One region of the Rhodoferax sp. SPJ21 genome, then DNA from elsewhere that is predicted to be linked to it. Evidence: riboswitches for the same ligand, from Rfam matches in the RefSeq annotation. Region 1 holds a riboswitch; each other region holds the start of a gene.
What was found. Region 1 has a riboswitch for thiamine pyrophosphate ahead of AC4BBN_RS17095 (FAD-dependent oxidoreductase). Riboswitches for the same ligand answer to the same signal wherever they lie in the genome.
Positions count from the first base shown of each region.

Region 2: another riboswitch for thiamine pyrophosphate. It lies ahead of AC4BBN_RS00640 (thiamine ABC transporter substrate-binding protein); the one in region 1 lies ahead of AC4BBN_RS17095 (FAD-dependent oxidoreductase).
Region 3: another riboswitch for thiamine pyrophosphate. It lies ahead of thiC (phosphomethylpyrimidine synthase ThiC); the one in region 1 lies ahead of AC4BBN_RS17095 (FAD-dependent oxidoreductase).

Region 1 covers NZ_JBYZMO010000003.1:388,577-395,779, forward strand. Annotated here, with positions in the region: gene AC4BBN_RS17075 (TolC family outer membrane protein) at 1-57, shown strand, start outside; gene AC4BBN_RS17080 (hypothetical protein) at 100-606, opposite strand; gene AC4BBN_RS17085 (purine-cytosine permease family protein) at 840-2,123, shown strand; gene thiD (bifunctional hydroxymethylpyrimidine kinase/phosphomethylpyrimidine kinase) at 2,182-3,024, opposite strand; TPP riboswitch at 3,067-3,164, shown strand; gene AC4BBN_RS17095 (FAD-dependent oxidoreductase) at 3,210-4,277, shown strand; gene thiS (sulfur carrier protein ThiS) at 4,274-4,471, shown strand; gene AC4BBN_RS17105 (thiazole synthase) at 4,476-5,276, shown strand; gene thiE (thiamine phosphate synthase) at 5,283-6,155, shown strand; tRNA gene AC4BBN_RS17115 (tRNA-Asn) at 6,227-6,302, shown strand; tRNA gene AC4BBN_RS17120 (tRNA-Asn) at 6,377-6,452, shown strand; gene AC4BBN_RS17125 (DUF192 domain-containing protein) at 6,599-7,063, shown strand; gene AC4BBN_RS17130 (superoxide dismutase) at 7,108-7,203, opposite strand, start outside.
Region 2 covers NZ_JBYZMO010000001.1:156,044-163,246, forward strand. Annotated here, with positions in the region: gene AC4BBN_RS00630 (ABC transporter ATP-binding protein) at 1-188, opposite strand, end outside; gene AC4BBN_RS00635 (ABC transporter permease) at 181-1,764, opposite strand; gene AC4BBN_RS00640 (thiamine ABC transporter substrate-binding protein) at 1,777-2,823, opposite strand; TPP riboswitch at 2,862-2,959, opposite strand; gene AC4BBN_RS00645 (VTT domain-containing protein) at 3,339-3,983, opposite strand; gene AC4BBN_RS00650 (cysteine hydrolase family protein) at 4,029-4,847, shown strand; gene mutL (DNA mismatch repair endonuclease MutL) at 4,904-6,853, shown strand; gene AC4BBN_RS00660 (hypothetical protein) at 6,864-7,203, shown strand, end outside.
Region 3 covers NZ_JBYZMO010000001.1:1,280,109-1,287,311, forward strand. Annotated here, with positions in the region: gene AC4BBN_RS05835 (MFS transporter) at 1-593, shown strand, start outside; gene AC4BBN_RS05840 (SDR family oxidoreductase) at 596-1,312, shown strand; gene thiC (phosphomethylpyrimidine synthase ThiC) at 1,393-3,285, opposite strand; TPP riboswitch at 3,392-3,494, opposite strand; gene AC4BBN_RS05850 (CcdB family protein) at 3,526-3,840, opposite strand; gene AC4BBN_RS05855 (prevent-host-death protein) at 3,840-4,109, opposite strand; gene aceK (bifunctional isocitrate dehydrogenase kinase/phosphatase) at 4,150-5,940, opposite strand; gene can (carbonate dehydratase) at 5,977-6,645, opposite strand; gene AC4BBN_RS05870 (hypothetical protein) at 6,710-6,949, opposite strand; gene AC4BBN_RS05875 (TetR/AcrR family transcriptional regulator) at 7,115-7,203, opposite strand, start outside.

The DNA of each region.
Region 1 (7,203 bases):
AATCTGGCCATGCCCGAAGCCATTGAGCTGGACAAAACCGGACTCCCTTCGCTGTAACAGACAGACTGCAGCCCTCCACGGGCTGCAGCTGCGCAGCGTTTAAAACTCTTTGACGATCGAGTAGGTCAGGCCCGCAGTGCCCAGCATGTCGACCTGGGCATGCCAACCGGAATCAAACTTCCAGCCTACTGCCGGCACGATGGCGGGCGAGAAGCCATTGTGATTCAGGGGCACCTTGTTCTCATAGGGTGGCTTGTAGCCATACAAGATGCCCGCCGACCATTTCAGGTACACCTTGGGATAACTGTCAAACACGCCGTAATAACTCTTGCCCAGGTAGACGTAGCCGCTGTCCTGGCCAAAAGAGTTGGTGAACAGCGCCAGTCCGTAAAAGCTGTTGTCGGCGGTGGACTCACGCTCCAGGCCCAGCAAATGCACCGGGCGGTGCTCCGGGTTGTAGCTGTAGTGGGTGGTGTGCGGGCTGAACTCGATACGCCAACGGTGGGGCTGGTCTGCACTGTCGGTGGCGGTCTGGGCCATCGCACTGCCGGTCAGGCCGAGCAATGCGCAGAAAACAAACTGCCAGGGGCGGATGAAAGCGTCCATAGTATTCAGGGATGTGGGGTAAGAATGCTCGAGCCGGCGCACCGCGCACCGGCCCAAAAACAGCCGCAGATTGTATCGCTACAAAATTAATAGCACATTAAGCAGCTAACACCTGCGCCAAACGCCCCATGCACCACAAGGTGGCGCCACGATAAAATCCTGCGTCCCTGCGCCAGCACTGGCCCGCGAGCTACAGGCCCCACAGACCAGCATCATTTGTATGGAGCGAACACATGGCTCAGCCATCCTTTTTCAATAACGAGGCCTTAACGCCGATACCGCAGGCGCAGCGCGTCTTCGGCTGGTCGGCCCATGCCGCACTCTGGTTCAGCCTGGGGGTTGGCCTGCTGGTGATGCAGATCGGCGCCTATCTGGTACCCGCCGTCGGCACGCGCGATGCCGTGCTGGCAATTGTGCTGGGCTCCCTCGTCGGCTCCGGCCTGCTGGCCTGGACGGCGCGCATTGGCTGCGACAGCGGCCTGTCCAGCGCAGGCCTGATGCACGCCACCTATGGCAGCGGCTTTGCACGCCTGCCGGTAGTTCTGAACATTGTGCAACTGCTGGGCTGGACCGCGTTTGAACTGGTGGTGATGCGCGACGGTACCTTGGCCATTGCCAAGGAGCATTTCGGATGGATGCCGCAAGGCAACCAAGGCACCCTGCTGGTCACCCTGCTGTGGGGCGCACTGCTGACCGCGCTGATGGCAGGTTCCATGTTGACCCTGGTGCGCAAATTCATCAGCCGCTACGGCCTGCCGCTGGTGGTGCTGTCGCTGCTGTGGCTGAGCTGGCAGTTCGGCCGCAAACTGATGGAGTCTGACCTGCACGCCTTCTGGACCCGGCCAGGCGACGGCAGCATGGGCCTGCTGTCGGCCATGGACCTTGTGATAGCCATGCCCGTGTCCTGGCTGCCACTGGTGGCCGACTATGCGCGCCATGGCCGCCAAGGCCGCAGCGCAATGAGCGGCACCTGGCTGGGCTATGCGCTGGCGAATATCTGGTGCTACGCGCTAGGTGTGATGGTGGTCACCGTGGCCGGCCCCGATACCGACCTGGTCACCGCGCTGCTGCTGGCCCAGGGTGGGCTGCTAGCCCTGGGCCTGGTCCTGGTGGACGAAATCGACAACGCCTATGGCGACGTGTACTCAGGCTCGGTCTCGGCCCACAGCCTGGCACCGTGGTGGAGCGTACGGCGTTGGGGCCTGCTGCTGGCCGTGGCCTGCACCGGCCTGGCACTGGTGCTGCCCATGCACAGTCTGGAGCCATTTTTGACCTTGCTGAGCTCGGTTTTTGTGCCACTGTACGGCGTGATTTTGGGCCGCTTGTCGCAAGGCACGACCACCGCGTCGCAACGCCTGGTGGAGCCCAGCGCAGCCCTGTTGTGGATAGCCGGCATTGCGGTCTACCACCTGCTAACCAACTGCGCACCACAGTTCGGCGCCGCCCTACCCACGCTGGCCCTGGTGTTCTTCGTGGCCTGGTTGACGCGGCCTTTACGCATTACCTACGCGCTATAGAAAAGAGAGCTGCTTGCGCAGGTAAAACCTGCGCTACAGCCCTATTTCTTATAAATTCTCACGCAGCCAGCACCTGCATGGGCAGGGGAGCGAAGCCGTGGTTCAAAGGCCCATGGCCCTGCCCTGTGTGCACATGGGCGCCGGCTTGTATCGCGCCACGGATATAAGCCCGGGCCTGGCCCACAGCCTCCGTCAACGCCAAACCCTGGGCTAGATACACCGCGATCGCAGACGACAGCGTGCAACCCGTGCCGTGGCCGTTGTGCGTAGCAATGCGGGCCGAGTGCCAGGGCTGGCGGCTGCCGTCGCGCTGGCCAAGCAAGTCCACCACGGTATCGCCCGGCAGGTGACCACCCTTGAGCAGCACAGCGGGCGCACCCAGCGCCAGCAAATCCGCCACGGCCGGCTCCAGCGTCTGCACCGTATCCACACTGCGGCCCAACAGCAGGGCCGCTTCGTCCAGGTTCGGCGTGACCACGGTGGCGCGGGGAAACAGCTGGTCCACCAGCACCTGCACGGTCTCAACCGCCATCAAGCGGTCACCGCTGGTAGCCACCATCACCGGGTCCAGCACCACGCGTTGCAGCTGGTACTGGTCTATGGCCCAGGCCACCACCTCCACCATCTCGGGTGAATGCAGCATGCCGATCTTCACCGCGTCAGCACCGATATCGTCCAGCACCGCCTGCAACTGGGCCTTCAAGAAGGATGCCGGCACCGGGTGGATGGCGGTCACACCCCGGGTGTTCTGTGCGGTCAACGCGGCCAGCGCCGTCATCCCGTAGCAGCCCAGCGCCGCAAAGGTTTTCAAATCGGCCTGGATGCCCGCGCCACCGCCGCTGTCAGAGCCGGCAATGGACAACAGGCGCAGATAGCGGGGAGAAGAGTCAGAAATAGTCATGCCGAAATTATCGGGCCAGCGATGTGATGTAATCCGGGCTTGCGGATGAAACAGGGGTGTCTGGTACGCGATCCAGACTGAGAAAAACCCTCATACCCGATCCAGATCATGCTGGCGTGGGAAGTTTCTATCAACGACAGCGCCTCGTTTCGTCCCATGTTGAGTTTTTGCAATCGGACGACACCTTGGCCACCCCACTCTCCACCACCATTCTTGGCGCAGGCCTGATGGGCCGCTTGCTGGCCCTGGCGCTGGCACGCGCGGGCCACGCTGTGCAGGTCTTTGAGGCCGGCGGACCCGAGGCAGAGGGCGCTGCCGCCCGTGTGGCCGCTGCCATGCTCGCGCCGCTGGCCGAATCGGCCATCACCGAAACCAGCGTGGTGCAAATGGGCCAGCATGGGCTCACGCGCTGGCCGGAACTGATGGCCGAACTGGACACGCCGGTGTTCTTCCAGCGCAACGGCACGTTGATACTCTGGCACCGACAAGATGCCTCCGAGGCCAGCCGCTTTGGCCAGCAACTCGCCGCCACCTGTCAGCAGCTACCCAGCCTGCCCGCACCGCAACAGCTGGATGCCGCAGCCATCGCCACGCTGGAGCCCACCATCGGCAACCGCTTCAGCCAGGGCCTACTGCTGCCCGGTGAAGGCCAACTGGACAACCGAGGCTTACTCAATGCCTTGCTACTGCAATTGCAACAGGCGGGTGTCACCATGCACTGGCACTGCCCGCGCCAGCCAGAAGATGTCCACAGCGACTGGGTGTTTGACTGCCGTGGCCTGGGTGCAAGCGAACAATGGCCGGCCCTGCGCGCGGTGCGCGGCGAAGTGCTACGCTTGCACGCACCGGGCGTAGAGCTGCAGCGCCCGGTGCGCCTGGTACACCCGCGCTATCCGCTGTACATCGCCCCCAAACCCGGCAACGTATTTGTCGTGGGAGCCACCGAGATCGAATCCGACGATATGTCGCCCATGAGCGTGCGCTCCAGCCTGGAGCTACTGAGCGCAGCCTACAGCGTGCACAGCGGATTTGGCGAGGCGCGCATCGTGGAAAGCGCCACCCAGTGCCGCCCCACCCTGCCCAACAACCTGCCCGCGATCCGGCGCATCAAGCCGCGCACGCTGCAAATCAACGGCCTGTACCGCCACGGCTTCCTGATCGCACCCGCCATGCTGGACGTGGTGCTGGAGCTGGTGCAGCACGGCACGTCCGCGCTGGCAGCGCAATTCGACCTGGCGATAGAAGAAGCATGAACGTCACCATCAATAACATCCCCCAGACTTTGCCCGCAGGCACCACGCTGGCCGACGCGCTGGCGCAGATGCAGGCGCAGCCGCCGTTTGCCGCCGCCGTCAACAAGGCCTTTGTGCCGCGCGCGCAGCACCCGCACACGGTGCTGGCCGAGGCCGACAGCATAGAAATCATCCACCCCGTCACCGGAGGCTGACACCATGTCCCACGACCCTCTCATCCTGTACGGCGAAAGCTTCGCCAGCCGCCTGCTGCTGGGCACCTCCCGCTACCCCTCGCCCAGCACCATGGCCGACGCCATCACCCGCGCCCGCCCGGCCATGCTGACCGCCTCGCTGCGCCGCCAGAACCTGGGCGGACAGGACAAAAGCCCCAATGGCTTCTGGGAACTACTACGGCAAACCGGGGTGCCGGTGCTGCCCAACACCGCCGGCTGCCACGGCCTGCAAGAAGCCATCACCACCTCCCACATGGCACGCGAGGTGTTCGACACACCCTGGATCAAGCTGGAACTGATAGGCGACGACTACACCCTGCAACCCGACACCTTGAACCTGGTGGAGGCCGCCAGCCGCCTCATCAAGGACGGCTTCAAGGTACTGCCCTATTGCACCGAGGACCTTGTGCTGTGCCAACGCCTGGTAGACGTGGGCTGCCAGGCCGTCATGCCCTGGGCCGCGCCCATAGGCACGGGCAAGGGCCCGATCAACCCCTACGCCATGCAGGTGCTGCGCGAACGCCTGAGCGTGCCGCTGCTGGTCGATGCCGGCCTGGGTCGCCCTTCGCATGCCTGTCAGGTCATGGAATGGGGCTATGACGGCGTGCTGCTGAACACCGCCGTGGCCCTGGCCCAAGACCCCGTCACCATGGCCGGGGCATTTGCCGATGCGGTGGCCGCTGGGCGCAGCGCATTCCTGGCCGGCGCCATGCTGGAACAGCAAGCCGCCCAACCCAGCACGCCGGTGCTGGGCACGCCGTTCTGGCACCACGCACAGGAATAAGTCCATATGCACTCTGCCCTCACCCAAAGCATCCTGGACCACCATAGCGCCATGGCGCTGCCCACCAGCGACGCGGTATTTGACGCCAGCCTGAGTGCAGCTCTGCAACTAGGCTTCATCCCGACTGACGCCCATTGCATCGCCCAGGCCTGGCAAGCCCAGGCTGCGCGCGCCGGCAACACCAGCGACTGGCCCACCGCACCAGAAGACTTCGGCCTGGCTCCCTGGCCACGCGAACAGACTTTTGCGCCATGCCCGCGCCAGCTGGGCCTGTACGCAGTCCTGCCCGACGCCGCCTGGGTCGGCCGCATGGCCAGTGCCGGCGTACCCACGGTGCAGCTGCGCTTCAAGTCCGAAGACGCCGACGCCATTCGGCGCGAAGTCCAGGCCGCAGTAGTTGCCGTGCAAGGCACACCCGCCCTGCTGTTCATCAACGACCACTGGCAGCAGGCCATCCAGGCCGGCGCCTACGGGGTCCACCTGGGCCAGGAAGACCTGGACCTGCTGAGCGCCGACGATTTGCATGCCATTCGCAGCGCCGGCCTGCGCCTGGGCATCAGCACCCATGGCTATGCCGAAATGCTGCGCGCAGACCGCGTCAGCCCCAGCTACATCGCACTGGGTGCAGTGTTCCCCACCACGCTGAAAAAAATGGCCACTGCGCCCCAAGGCACGGCCCGCCTGGCCGCCTATGCCTCGCTGCTGCGCGACTATCCACTGGTAGCCATTGGCGGCATAGACAGTGAACGCTTGCCCGCCGTGCTGGCCAGCGGAGTCGGCTCGATAGCCGTGGTGCGCGCAATTACCGCCGCCCCCAACCCGGAGAGTGCAGCAGCATCTTTACGCCAGGCCATACACGGCCCGCTGGGCCTGGAGTGAACTTTTTGCGTTAAAAAGCTGCTCGCTTGCAAAATCCAAAAAACTGACGCTATAATTTAAGTCTGTCATATTCCTCAATAGCTCAGTTGGTAGAGCGCCGGACTGTTAATCCGTAGGTCCCTGGTTCGAGCCCAGGTTGAGGAGCCAGAATTTTGCAAAAGGGCTTACGCCAATCCGTAAGCCCTTTTTATTTCAGCCACCAAGGCTGATACACCCGATATTCCTCAATAGCTCAGTTGGTAGAGCGCCGGACTGTTAATCCGTAGGTCCCTGGTTCGAGCCCAGGTTGAGGAGCCAGCTAAAAGCCCCGCACGCAAGTTCGGGGCTTTTTTGCTTTGGCGCCGACGTATGTAAACCATGCGCTGTGCTGACTGCTGCGATACACAGGCATGCCAGAATGCCAGAGCTGACAGCTCCCGATCCCATTACCCCCTGTGCCACCGATGAAAAATCTTACCTCTACCCTCTGGCTATCCCTGGCCCTGGCCTGTGCCTCGCTGGGCACGGCATCCGCGCAAGATGCGCCGCAAACTGATCTGCCCCGCGTCAACTTGACCGCAGGCATCTACCAGATCGATACCCAGCTGGCACTAACCCCGCAGCAGCGCGAGATCGGTCTGATGTTTCGCAAGGAAATGCCACAGCAGGAAGGCATGCTGTTTGTGTTCGAGCAGCCCGCCACGCAGTGCTTCTGGATGAAGAACACCATCCTGCCACTGACTGCCGCCTTCATCGACGACCACGGCACCATCGTAAATCTGGCTGACATGAAGCCGCAAACCACTGACTCCCACTGCTCCGAAAAACCGGTGCGTTATGTGCTGGAAATGAATGTGGGCTGGTTCGCCAAAAAAGGCATCAAGGCCGGCAGCAAACTCAGCGGCAAGCCCTTCGAGTTGGCCAAATAAAAAAAGCCCGTCAACGACGGGCTTTTTCTTGAGCTCTAGAAAGCTCAGGCGAAATTCTTTTCCGCGAATTCCCAGTTCACCAGCTTGTCGAGGAAGGTTTCGACAAACTTGGGACGCATATTGCGGTAGTCGATGTAATA
Region 2 (7,203 bases), on a different contig from region 1:
TGCGCGTCGAACCAGACACTGCCGGACTCGGCCTCTTCCAGCCCGGCCGCCATTTTCAAAAGCGTGCTTTTGCCGCTGCCCGACGGGCCCAGCAGGGCCACGATTTCGCCCTCGGCCACCTGCAGGCTGAGCTGGTCGGCCAGCAAGCGCGCGCCATAGTGTTTGGTGATGGATTGCAGTTCAAGCATGGGGAGGATGGGTGGGTTCGGCCCGTCGCGGGCCTTCGATCAACGCAAACGCCGCCAAGGCCAGCGCCATCAGCAGGCAGGCCAGCACCAGCGCCGCGTCGCCGTTGGCCGCACCGGGCCGGCCCAGGCGCTGGTAAATCAAGGTGGTCAGCGTGGCCCATTCGGGGCGAGATAGAAACAGGGTGACGGCAAATTCGCCGAGCGCCGTGGCGGCCGCAAACGCCATGCCCCGGCGCAGCGCAGGCGCCACCAGCGGCAGCGTGACACGCCAGAACAACCGCCAGGGGCTGGCACCCAGGCTGCGCGCCGCCTGGGAGACATGCGCGGGCAGGCTGTCCAAAGCGGCCGCGAGGGACTTGGCGATAAAGGGGTAAGCCAGTACCGCGTAGGCACAGAGTAGCAGCGCCAGGCTGGCGGTCCACTGCGGGTACAACAGCAGCAGGCCAAAGGCCACGGTGATAGGCGACACCACAAACGGCAAGAAAGCCGCCGCGCGCATCGCCAGCGACTGCTGCGCCGCCAAGGCATGCAAAAGCCCCAGCACGGTAGCCAGCAGCAGCGCGACGGCCGAAAAGCGCAAGGTGTTCCACAGCGCAGCCAGGGTATCGGCCTCCAGCAGCACCGCCCAGGTCTGCCAGCCCGCGTGCACCGCGCGCCACAAAATGGCTGCAATGGGAGCGGCGCAGAAAAACACCAGCACCGCACACGCACCGCACAGGCCCAGCCAATGCACGGGCCGGCTGGGGCGGCGGCGCGCCATGGGCTGCACACGACCGGGCGTGGCCAGGCGTTTTTCAAGGGCGGCATAACCCCAGGCCACAGCGCCGGTCAGCAGCAGCATCCACAGCGCCAACAGGCTGGCCGGGGCCAGCTGCAGCTCATGCGCGACCAGGCTGTAAATCTCCACCTCCACCGTCGCATAGCGCTGGCCACCCAATACCAGGGCCAGGCCAAAACCGGCAAAGCAGTACAAGAACACCAGGCACAGGCTGGACGCCAGCCAGGGTGCGATTGCCGGCCACTCCACGCGCCAGAAGGCCCGCCACGGGCTGGCACCCAGGCTGCGGGCGGCGGCCACGCGCTGGGCATTGACCTGCTCCAGCGCATCCACCCCTGCGCGCACCACCACGCACAGGTTGAAAAACAAATTGCCATACAGCAGCAGCCAGGGTGTGTCCTGTAGCGCCAGCCCCAAGGCATTGCTCAGCAGGCCATGCGGCCCCCACAGCGCCAGCACGCCCACGGCGGCCACCAAGGTGGGCACCACGAAGGGCAACATCAGCAGCCGCAAAACCAGGCGGCGCCCAGCAAACTCCCAGCGCGCCAGCACCCAGGCCACGGGCAGGCCCAGCAGCAACGCCGCCGCGCAGGTGGCACCCGCCTGCAGCAGCGACCACAGCACGCGCCAGCGCAGATACGGGTCAGTCCAAACCGCCCACAGCGACGGCGCGGGCCCGGTGGCCAGATCTCCCCAGAAGCCTTCGAAGCCCAGGCGCAGCACCGGCGCCACCAGCAGCACCGCCAGGCACAGCAGCGGCAGCGCTGCCAGCAAGCTCTGGCGGCGGGTAATAGTCACTAGTTCAGGCCACTATTTCAGAACCACCTGCGTCCAGCGGGCGACCCAGGCCGTTCCCTTGTCGGCAATGGTGTCGGCGGGCAGGCTGTCAAACGCGGTGGGCTCGACCGCATGGCGCATCACATCGGCCAGGGGCGTGTGGGCCTCCACCGGGTACATCCACATACTGGTTTGCAGGGCTTGCTGCACCGTGCCAGCGCGCATGAAGCGTATGAATTTGGCGGCGGCTTCGCGCTGCCCGCCACCCGCGACCAGGGCCACACCCTCAACTTGGCGGAACACGCCGCCTTTGAGGAACAGGTTGGCGGTGGGCGATTCGCTGATCTTTTCCTTGCTGTAGAACACCTCAGCCGCCGGGCTGGTGGCATAGCTCACCACCAGGGGGCGGCTGCCGCCGTTGCGGCTGAATTCGGTGTAGTAGGCCTCGGTCCAGCCCTTCACCACCTTCACGCCGTTGGCGCGCATGCGGCCCCACCAGTCAAAGGCTTTTTCTTCCCCCATACCGGCCACCGTGGCCAGCAAAAAAGCGTAGCCGGGGCTGGAGGTGGCAGGGTTAGGCACCACCAGTAGGTTGCGGTAGGCTGGCTGGGCCAGATCCTCCAGCGTCTTGGGCAAGGCCAGGCCGCTCTTGGCGAAGGCGGCCTTGTCAAAATTCAGCGTGACAAAGCCATAGTCCACCGCCACCACATTCGCGCCCACCTGGGCCACCGGCGAGCCCTTGGTAAAGGTTACGGGCTCCAGCACCTTGGCGGCCTGGGCCTTGGCGACCAGCGCGTTGTCCAGGCCAAACACCACATCCGCAATCGGTTGTGCGCGGGTCAGTATCAGCTTGTTCAACATTTCACCGGCGTCACCGGCCTTGATCAGGCTGAGCTTGACACCGGCATCGGCCTCGAACTGGGCCAGCAAGGGCTTGGGCAGATCGAAAGAACTGTGCACCAACACGCGCAGTTCATTGTTGGCCGCCAGAGCGGGGAAGCTGCAGAGAGCGGCCAGCGCGGTGGCGGCCCCGATGAACGTACGGCGTGTACTAGAAGCAGAAGCGCGGCGGTGGAACATGCATGCCTTTCAATGCGCCAGCAAGGGGCGCATGGAAGGCCGCAGCCCCATCACGCTCCCTACGCTGGCATGACCCAGATCAGGTGTGTGGGGTATTTCTCAGCCCGCATTGCAGCAGGCACCCCCGGTGAAGCGTGGGATTGTAGAGTTCTCCCTGCTGGCGCTGGACAAACTTGTGGATAAGCCGGGAAAGCGTTTGTATATGCAGGCTAAGTCTTTGATTCATAAAGACAAAGCTTACGATGCCTAATTTTTAGGCAGATCCTCAGAAACGCTTTGTATGGCCTGCCTGGGCCCGTCTGAGAACAAAATACCTAACCTAAAACAGCTCCGCCACGCTGTAGCCCGACAAGTTTTTTACCGTCGCATTGCAAAAAAGCGCTGAGGCAAAAAGTTCTCCCTGCTGGCACTGGACAAACATGTGGATAAGTTCGGCAAGCGTTTGTATATGCAAGCTAAGTCTTTGATTTATAAAGACAAAGCTTGCAGTGCCCAAAATTTAGGCAGATGGGGTATCAGGCCTTGGCGGCCATACGGCCCTTCAGGGCGCCGATCGCCACGATGGCAGTGGGCACCAGAATCATGGCCCAGATGATCTTGTCCAGGTGCTGCTTGACCCAGGGGAAATTGCCAAAGAAGTAGCCGATGGTGACGATGCCCACCACCCACAGCACGCCGCCCAGCACGTCAAAAAATACAAACTTGGCCCGGTTCATCACCGCCACGCCCGCCACAAACGGTGCGAAGGTGCGCAGAAACGGCATGAAGCGCGCAGCCACCAGGGTCAGGCCGCCATAGCGCTCGTAGAACCCATGGGCCTGGTTGAAGGCCTTTTTGTTGAAAAAGCGCGAGTCTTCCCACTGAAACACTTTGGGGCCCAGATAGCGACCAATGGCGTAATTGCTCTGGTTGCCCAAAATGGCCGCGGCCAGCAGCAGGCCGACCGACAGCGGGTAGGACATCAGCCCCACACCGCACATGGCGCCCACCACAAACAGCAGCGAGTCACCCGGCAGGAACGGCATCACGACAACGCCGGTCTCCACAAAAATGATCAGAAACAGCAGGGCGTAAACCCACATGCCGTAATTGCTTACAAAAGCCTGCAGGTGCTTGTCCACGTGCAGAATGAAGTCGAGAAGTTGCATCAGAATGTCCATGGGCGCTGATTATCACCAGCATCGCAAGACAAACGGAAGACAGCCATGACACGCCACACCCATCTGCTCATCATCGACCCCCAAAACGATTTTTGCGATCTCCCCCCAGACGCTTGCGGCACCCCTGCCCTGCCGGTCACCGGCGCCCATGCCGACATGCAGCGGCTGGCAGCCTTCATCCGCGAATATGCGGCCCGGCTGTCGGACATCACCGTCACACTGGACTCGCACCACAGGCTGGACATTGCCCACCCTACGTTCTGGCTGCAGGGCGACGGCAATGCCGTCGCGCCGTTTACCACCATCACGGCCGCGGACGTGAACGCCGGCCTGTACCGGCCACGTGACCCGGCGCACCTGGGCCGCAGCCTGGCCTATCTGGACGCGCTCGAAGCGCGCGGGCGCTACACCCTGATGGTCTGGCCAGTGCACTGCGAGATCGGCACCTGGGGCCACAACGTACACGCCGATGTGCACGCCGCCTACAACGACTGGGAAGACCAGCAGGGCCGTAGCGTCACCAAGCTAAGCAAGGGCAGCAACCCCTGGACCGAGCACTACAGCGCAGTCATGGCCGAGGTGCCCGACGCGCAGGACGAAGCCACCGGCCTGAACCACACGCTGATGGCCGCCATGGACCAGGCCGATACCCTGCTGATTGCCGGCGAGGCCAGCAGCCACTGCGTGCGCGCCACCACCGAGCACATCGTGGACCACCTGGCACGCCACAAACCCCAGCGCATCGTGCTGCTGACCGACTGCATGAGCCCGGTGGGCGGCTTCCAGCTGCAGCACGAAATGTTTTTGCAGGACATGCAAAGGCGCGGACTGGAACTGGCCAGCAGCCAGGACTTATGGCTGTAGTTGCACGCAAATCCGCACAGCGGCTACGGGCCAACCGCGCCCTCTAAAATCATCCGGTGAACGCATCCATCTCCTCCCCCCTGCTGTCCCCCAGTCCCCGCCGCGTGATCCGCGAGCTGCCCGATGAACTCATCAGCCAGATCGCCGCCGGCGAAGTGGTGGAGCGCCCCGCCTCGGTGGTGCGCGAGCTGGTCGATAACGCGCTGGACGCCGGGGCCACCCAGATCACGCTGCGCCTGCTGGCCGGCGGCGTGCGGCTGATTGCGGTGGAAGACGATGGCGGCGGCATCCCCATGGAAGAGCTGCCCATCGCCCTGAAGCGCCACGCCACCAGCAAGATCCGCGACCTACACGAGCTGGAATCCGTGGGCACCATGGGTTTCCGTGGCGAAGCCCTGGCCGCTATCAACTCCATAGCTGACATGGCAATATCCTCGCGCGCCAGCGGCCAACCGAATGCATTTTTATTGGACGGCCGCAGCGGCGAACTCAAGCCCGTGGCGCGCAGCACCGGCACCACGGTGGAGGTCAAAGAGCTGTTCTTCAGCACCCCGGCCCGCCGCAAGTTTTTGAAGACCGACGCCACCGAGCTGGCCCACTGCGTAGAAGCCGTGCGCCGCCATGCGCTGGCCCGGCCTGACGTAGGCTTTGCCATCTGGCACGAAGGCAAACTGGTCGAGCAGTGGCGCGCCTGCCCTTCCCCCCAGAACATAGCCGCGCTGACCGAACGCCTGCGCGACGTGCTGGGCGACGACTTCACCGAACGCTCTGTGGCGGTAGACCACCAGAGCTCCATGCGCGACGACGGCAGCCAGGCGGTACGCGTCTGGGGCCGGGTCGGCATTCCTGATGCGGCGCGGGCCCGGCCCGACCAGCAGTTTGCTTACGTCAACGGCCGCTTTGTGCGCGACAAGGTCATCACCCATGCCGCCCGCAGCGCCTATGAAGACGTGCTGCACGGCCAGCGCCAGCCGGTATATGCGCTGTATGTGGAGATCGACCCGACCCGGGTGGACGTGAACGTGCACCCCACCAAGATCGAGGTGCGCTTTCGCGACAGCCGCGAAGTCCACCAGGCCGTGCGCCGCGCTGTGGACGCGGCCCTGGCAGCACCCCGCGCAGCCGCTGCCGCAGTAGCCGCCGCAGCGAACGCCACAGCCCCCGCCACCAGCCCGCCGGAAGAATTTATACAAAACAAGGCTCCAGCGCAGGTATTACCTGCGCAAGCAGCTATCTATTTCGCAGCACCCACACCCCACAAGGTGTCGGACTTCGAAGCCCTGTGGCCGGTAAGCGCCACGGTTGCGGTGCCCGCGCCCAGCCCTGCCGCCTATGCACCGGCCACTACGACGTCCGCAGTCCCGTTCGCTGTAGCCAGCCCCCCATCCGCCCAGCCTGACCAGCCCAGCGAGGCCTGGCCCCTTGGCCGCGCCATCGCCCAGCTGCAAGGCATCTACATCCTGGCCGAAAACAGCCAGGGCCTGATAGTGGTGGACATGCACGCGGCGCACGAACGCATCGTCTACGAGCGGCTCAAAGCCCAGTTGGCGAACACGGAGCACGCACGCATCAGCAGCCAGCCACTGCTGATCCCGGTCACCTTCGCCGCCACGCCGCAGGAAGTCGCCACCGCCGAAGCCCATGTGGATACGCTGGCCACGCTGGGCCTGGAGATCACCCCCTTCTCGCCCAAGACCCTGGCCGTGCGCGCCGTGCCGACCAGCCTGGTGCAGGGCGACGCGACCGAACTGGCACGTGGCGTGCTTGCCGAGCTGGCACAACATGAAGCCAGCACCGTGATCCAACGCGCGCACAACGAACTGCTGGGCACCATGGCCTGCCACGGCGCCGTGCGTGCCAACCGCCGCCTGACCATTGACGAAATGAACGCCCTGCTGCGCCAGATGGAAACCACCGAGCGCTCCGACCAGTGCAACCATGGCCGCCCCACCTGGCGGCAGATCACGGTGAAAGAACTCGATGCCTTATTCATGCGCGGCCGCTAGATTGAAACCTGTGTTGGCTGTGCTCGCCCTCAGCTCTGGCTTGGCATATGCCGAAGCTGTTGACTGCTACGTCAACTATGGTGGCGAAACACAGCTCATCCGCGCCACGCCCACCGCAGCACCGTATGAGGTCGCCCCCACTGCGATCGGCTCACTTTTCTTGTTCCGCATGGTCTTCCAGCGCACGCCACCGGGCTTGGGCGCGATCAAGGTCTACACCTATGTAGACCGCGACCCTCCCCAGGGCGTCGCCCTAGTGCACCAGGCCGAATACTTGTATCCACCGCTACCGTCGCACTGCCCATATGGCTTCACCGGCCTACAACGCGTCTACGAGCCGTTGCGCGACG
Region 3 (7,203 bases), on a different contig from region 1:
CCACATTAATGCCCGTCGCCACCACCGCCCTTGCCTATGCGGGCTCGTTCACTGGCTTCACCTACATCGCGGTACTGCTGGCGCAGAGCACCCATTTGGGAGCCCAGGGCATCACCGGCATGTTTGCCCTGTACGGGGTCAGCGCGGCGGTGGGCAACACCCTGGGAGGCCGATTTGTAGACCGGGTGGGCAGCCGCAGCGCCGCGCTGTGCGTGGTCGGTGGACTGGCGCTGGCGCTGCTGGGCGCAGCCCTGGGCGCGGCATCGGCCCTGGCCATGGCGGTAGTGATGGTGGTCTGGGGCCTGGCATCGTTTGGGGCGGTGCCGGTGCTGCAAAAAACCGTGCTGGTCGCCGCACAGCACAACCCGGTGGGCAGCCCGGAGCTGGCCTCGGGCATGAACATCGCGGCCTTCAACCTGGGCATTGCCGTGGGCTCGGTGGCAGGCGGTATCGCCAGCACGCATTCACCCCAGATGCCCATGTGGGTGGGCCTGGTGCCTCTTTTTTTCGCGGCTATTTTGGCCACACGTCTAGCCCCTGCCGTTCGGTCTATCCATCCGGCACGGGGTGCATTTAACCAAGCAGGAGTATGAATATGGACATCACCCACAAACACATTGCCATCGCCGGTGGCAGCTCGGGCATCGGCTTTGCCGTTGCCGCATTGGCACTTGAGCGCGGCGCACGCGTCACCATTCTGGGCCGCTCGCAGGCCAAGCTGGCCGATGCCCGCCAGCGCCTGGGCGGTAGTGTGGCCACCGTTTCCATGGACCTGGGCGATGCGGCCTCCGCAGCCGCTGGGTTCCAGACGCTGGGCGCGTTTGACTACTTTGTGTCTACCGCTGCCGACCTGACCTACAGCCCCCTGGCCAGCATGCCGCGCGATGCGATTGAGCGCATGCTGGCAGGCAAGTTCTGGGGGCCGGTGCACCTGGTGCAGTTTGGCCTGCCGCAGTTACAGCCGGGCGGCTCCATCCTGCTGTTTTCTGGTCTGGCCGCCGACCGCCCTGCGCCTGGCACGGCCATGGTGTCGGCTCTGAACGCAGGCGTGGAAGGCCTGGTGCGGGCGTTGGCGGTAGAGCTGGCCCCTGTGCGCGTCAACGCCATTTCGCCCGGCGTGGTGGACACCGAAGGCTGGGCCTTCATGGACGAAGCCAGCCGCAGCGCCTTCTTTGCAAGCCTGGCCAGCAGCCTGCCCGCGCGCCGCATTGGCAGCCCTGCAGACCTGGCCGATGCCGCCCTGTTTGCGCTGACCAATCCCTATCTGACGGGCGAGGTGCTGCACGTCAACGGAGGTGGCAGCCTGGGCTAAGGGGGCAGCCGTCTAGTTGCGAATAAAAACAGCCGCTAGCGCTTATATATTGGTCGTTAGCAGCTATTTTATTTATAGCATTACGCTTGCACAATCGGGATCACGCCGTTCACCGGCACATAGATTTCGCCACCGCCGGACTTGAACTCCTCGGACTTGTCCTGCATGCCTTGCAGCGCGGCCTCTTCCTCGCTGACGCCCAGGTTCTTGGCGTATTCGCGCACTTCCTGGGTGATCTTCATCGAGCAGAACTTCGGACCGCACATGGAGCAGAAATGCGCCACCTTGGCCGAGTCCTTGGGCAGGGTTTCGTCGTGGAATTTCTTGGCGGTTTCCGGGTCCAGCGACAGGTTGAACTGGTCCATCCAGCGGAACTCGAAGCGGGCCTTGGACAGCGCGTCGTCGCGATAGCGGGCACCGGGGTGGCCCTTGGCCACGTCGGCGGCATGGGCGGCGATCTTGTAGGTGATGATGCCGGTCTTCACGTCGTCACGGTCAGGCAGGCCCAGATGTTCCTTGGGAGTCACGTAGCACAGCATGGCGGTGCCGAACCAGCCGATCATGGCCGCGCCAATGCCGCTGGTGATGTGGTCGTAGCCAGGGGCGATGTCGGTGGTCAGTGGGCCCAGGGTGTAGAACGGCGCTTCGTGGCAGTGCTTAAGCTGCTCGGTCATATTGGCCTGCACCATGTGCATGGGCACGTGGCCGGGGCCTTCGATCATCACCTGCACATCTTGCTCCCAGGCCTTCTGCGTCAGCTCGCCCAGGGTGCGCAGCTCGGCGAACTGGGCTTCGTCATTCGCGTCCGCACCGGAGCCGGGGCGCAGGCCGTCACCCAGCGAATAGCTGACGTCGTAAGCCTTCAGGATCTCGGTCATTTCATCGAAGTGGGTGTAGATGAAATTCTCTTTGTGGTGCGCGATGCACCACTTGGCCATGATGGAGCCGCCACGCGAGACGATGCCGGTCATGCGGTTGGCAGTGAGGTGGATGAAGGGCAGGCGTACACCGGCATGCACGGTGAAGTAGTCCACGCCCTGCTCAGCCTGTTCGATCAGCGTGTCGCGGAAGATTTCCCAGGTCAGGTCTTCGGCGATGCCGCCCACCTTTTCCAGCGCCTGGTAGATCGGCACGGTGCCGATAGGCACGGGCGAGTTGCGGATGATCCAGTCGCGCGTGGTGTGGATGTTCTTGCCGGTGGACAAGTCCATCACCGTGTCCGCGCCCCAGCGGATCGCCCAGACGAGTTTTTCAACTTCTTCTTCAATGCTGGAGGTGACGGCGCTGTTGCCAATATTGGCGTTGATCTTCACCAGGAAGTTGCGGCCGATGGCCATGGGCTCGACTTCGGGGTGGTTGATGTTCAGCGGGATCACGGCGCGGCCACGGGCCACTTCGGAGCGCACGAACTCGGGTGTCACCACCTTGGGGATGCTGGCGCCAAAGCTGTTGCCGGCCAAGCGCTGGTCGCGCTCGGTATTCGCGGCGTACTGCTCCATCCATTCCAGCTTCTGGTTCTCGCGCAGGGCGACGAATTCCATCTCGGGGGTGATGATGCCTTTGCGTGCGTAGTGCATCTGCGACACGTTGGCACCCGCCTTGGCGCGGCGGGGCGTGCGCTGCAGACCGGCGGCCTGGGCGCGCAGCAGTTGCAGGGCGTCGTGCTCTTCGCTTTGGCGGCCGTCGTCCAGCGCCTTGCGGATGCGGGCGGCATAGGCCTCAGAATCGCCACGCGACTCGATCCAGCCTGCGCGTAGGGCTTGCAGGCCGGCGCGCACGTCGATTTGGGCTTGCGGGTCGGTATAGGGGCCGGAGGTGTCGTACACCGCCACGGTTTCGCCGTTGCTTTGCAGAATCTCGCGTACCGGCACGCGCAGGTCGGGGCGGCTGCCCTGGATGTAGCGCTTGGTGGAGGCAGGCAGGGGGTCGCAGGCGTAGTTGAGCAGCTGGACGAATTTATCGGGCGCGTTCATGGTGGGTTCTCCTTTGGAAGTGGGAGCCCGAAAGCGCAGCCAGACCGCGCAAACTCCCAAGGAGAACACCCATGATGGGTGGTGAGACGACACCGCCCCGCAAAGGGACAGCATCGTCAAGCTCTTCTTACGCTGGTATGAACCAGATCAAGTTCGCGGGTTTGGATTTCCATCTCAGCGCAGCTAACTGCACACCCCGGGCAGCGCGGAGTGTACGACAAACACATGAACAGCTGCGTACTAGATACCGCTCAAGACAGCATCCATCGCGGCAACAATATCGTCCGCACGGTCTCGCACCGCAACAACTTTGGACTTGAGATGCCGCTTGTCCAACGGTGCTGCCTCAAACGGCACCAGCATCAAAGTTTGGCCCTTGACCTGCAGCAGCGGGCACAGGCGGCGCGGCAAGCTGCTGGACGGCAGGCTGGTGATGGCCAACGGAACCACCATGCGCGTGGCCAAGGCTTTCAACAAATCACTTTGGACATCCACCACATAGGGGTAGACATCCCGCATGCGCGGGCTGGGGTTGGGGTACACGTCATACTGCATTACCAAACCCGCAGGTCGTCACACCACAGGCCTTGCTTTTCAAAACGGGCGTTCTGTTCGTCAATCCAGGCTTTATGGGTTTGGTTGAAAGACTTTTGCCGCTGGGCCAGGGTCTTGCTTTGGCTCGCAGCCTTCAGCGCCTCAAAGTCCTGGGCCGACAAGATCACGCTGTCAATGCGGCCGTCTTTTTCCACAAAAACGGGCTCTGTTTTGGCTTGCGCGCAGACGTAGCCGAAGCGGTTCTTGGCTTCAGTCGCGGTAACTTGCATGGCTCAGCTCCTTCAGTTGGCTTTAGCCATTTTAGCCACCTCAGCTTCCAAACCGCTTGTCCTGCTCGTACGGGAACACATCAAACACATGACCAGCCTGGATGCGCTCCTTGTGGGCTTGCCAGAAGCCGGCGTCCAGCAGGTCAGCGTGGTGCTTCATGAAGACTTCGCGCACGGCGGGGTTACCCAGTAAAAACGGCGCAAAGGTCTCTGGGAACACATCCTTGGGACCCACGCTGTACCAGACCTCGCCGCTCATCTCGTCTTCTTCGTTGCGCGGCTCGGGCACTTTGCGGAAGTTGCAGTCGGTCAGGTATTCGATCTCGTCGTAGTCGTAGAACACCACCTTGCCGTGGCGGGTCACGCCAAAGTTTTTCCACAGCATGTCGCCCGGGAAGATGTTGGCGGCCACCAGGTCCTTGATGGCGTTGCCGTACTCGATCACTACGCGCTCGATCTGTGCACGGGCACGCGGGTCGTTCGGCCCCTGGTCAAACGCTTCCTGCAGATAGATGTTCAGCGGGATCATGCGGCGTTCGATGTAGACGTGCTTTAGGATGACCTCCAGCTGGCCGTCGCCATCCCGGTCGCGGATCTCCATCTGGCTGGGCGCGAACTTTTCGATTTCTGCAACCAGGTCGTCGGAGAAGCGGTCGCGCGGAAAGGCCACGCCGCTGTATTCCAGCGTGTCGGCCATGCGGCCCACGCGGTCATGGTGTTTCACCAACTGGTACTTGGACTGGATCTGCTCGCGGCTGGTGTCCTTCTGCGGGGGAAAGTAGTCCTTGATGAGCTTGAACACATAGGGGAAAGAGGGCAAATCGAACACCAGCATCACCATGCCCTTGATGCCGGGCGCGATGCGGAACTGGTCGCTGGAGTGGCGCTGGTGCTGCAGCAGGTCGCGGTAGAACAGGGTCTTGCCCTGCTTGGCCAGGCCTAGCGCGTTGTAGATTTCATTGCGCGGTTTGCGCGGCATCATGCTGCGCAAGAACTGCACATAGGCGCTGGGGATTTCCATCTCCACCATGAAGTAGGCGCGCGCAAAGCTGAACAGGCGCAGCATGTCATCTTCGCCAAACAGCGCGGCATCTATCACCAGTTGGCCCTGGGCGTTGTACAGAATGGGCAGTGCAAACGGCAGCGCGTTGAAGCCGTTGATCACCTTGCCGCACACATACGCGCCCTTGTTGCGGAAGAACAGGCCCGACAGCACCTGGAACTGGAAGTTGGCGCGCAGCGTGAACTCGCCCAGTTGTTGCAGCAGCGCCTGCAGCACATGGCCGCAGTCGCGCGCCAGGTCGTCGAACGGGCGGCGCAACTCAAAATCCTGCACCATGCGCTGCAGTACCTCACCCATGGTGTCGCGCGATGGGTAGTATGCGCGCCAGGTGGGGCGCTTCTCCGCAGGGTCGTTCTCGATGTACTCGGTGCTGACCGCAGGGCGCACAAAAATGAAGCCGTTATGGAAGTAGCTACGGTGCAGTATCTTGGTGGTGACCGAGTTGAAGAAGGTCTCGGCCAGCTCGGGCTGGTGGTGGTCTACCAGCAGGCTGATGTAGTGCAGCTTGACCTGCGGCCACACTTCCTGGCCCTGCTCGCCCGCCTGGAACTCGCGCTCCAGCCGGGTGCTGCATTCGCGCACACGCAGATCGTAGAACTCGATGCGCTCGCGCTGGCCCCGCTGCTGGGCGCTCCAGTCGGCCGTTTCAAACCGGTGCTTGGCGCGTGCCGACTCGGTACGGAACAGGCGGTAATGCCGGTTGAAGCCATCCATGATGGCCTTGGCGATACGGTGTGCGAGCGGCGAGTCCAGCCTTTGCGAAAACATGGATTGCTATTGATTAAATAGCTGTCAGCGCATGTATTACGTGCGCTTTGCGCTGGAAACCTTCTCAACAGCAGCGCGGTAAACAGTATCCAGTTCGTCCACACCGCCGACGCTGATCTGCAGGTTTTGCAGCAGGCCGTCGTGGATGCCGTACACCCAGCCGTGCACCACGACCTTTTGGCCGCGAGCCCAGGCGTCCAGCATGACGGTGGACTGGCACACGTTCACCACCTGCTCGATGGCGTTGAGCTCCACCAGCGCGTCATGGCGGTGGGGTTCGGCAATGGTTTCCAACAGACTGCGGTGGCGGTCCCGCACGTCCTGGATATGGCGCAGCCAGTTGTCGGCCAGACCCACGCGCAGGCCAGACAAGGCAGCCGCCACGCCGGAACAACCGTAATGCCCCACCACGGTGATGTGCTCTACCTTGATCACATCCACCGCGAACTGCACGGTGGACAAGGCGTTCAAATCGGAATGCACCACCACATTGGCCACGTTACGGTGCACGAACACCTCGCCCGGTGCCAGGCCCATGATTTCATTCGCCGGTACGCGGCTGTCGGAGCAACCGATCCACATGTACTTAGGCTTTTGCTGGGCCTTCAGGCCAGTGAAAAAACCGGGACGCTGAAGCTCCATTTGCTCGGCCCAGGCACGGTTGTTGGCGAAGATGTCGGGGATATCGGGGGTGGTCTTGGTCATGCCCGTATTTTGCCGTGTGTTGGTTACAGGCCGGGCACAGGGGCAGACGGGCGGCCGGCGAGCCCTATGCCAAGAACCGCCGGCCCTTCTTATCATGCATCGCAGACGAATGGTGGTTGGCAATCAGCCACTGCCCATTGGTGTATGGGTACACATAGGTGTAGCGGGCATGCACCTTGGCCGAGTCCAAAGTTTTCAATGAGACGTTCCAGCGGTCGAACTGGCTGGCCACTTCTTTTGCATCGATCGTCGGACATGTGTGAGCGCTGGCGGAGCCCGCAGCAATCAGAGAGGCCAGGGCCACGGTAAGCCGATTTCGAAACACCCGGCACCATCGGGTTGGCCCCCCATGAACGGCAGATGACACACCGATGAACCAGGCATGCGCCAGTTCCTTCGGAGATTTATAAGAAAAGAGCCTCTAGCGCAGAAGATACCTGCACAAGTAGCTATCAAATTAGAAGCATATTTAGATAGCGTAGGCCCGTATGAACACATCCACGGCCCGCGCCACCACCTGCTGCAGGAACGCAGGCGAGCTATCCAAGGGCACGCCGA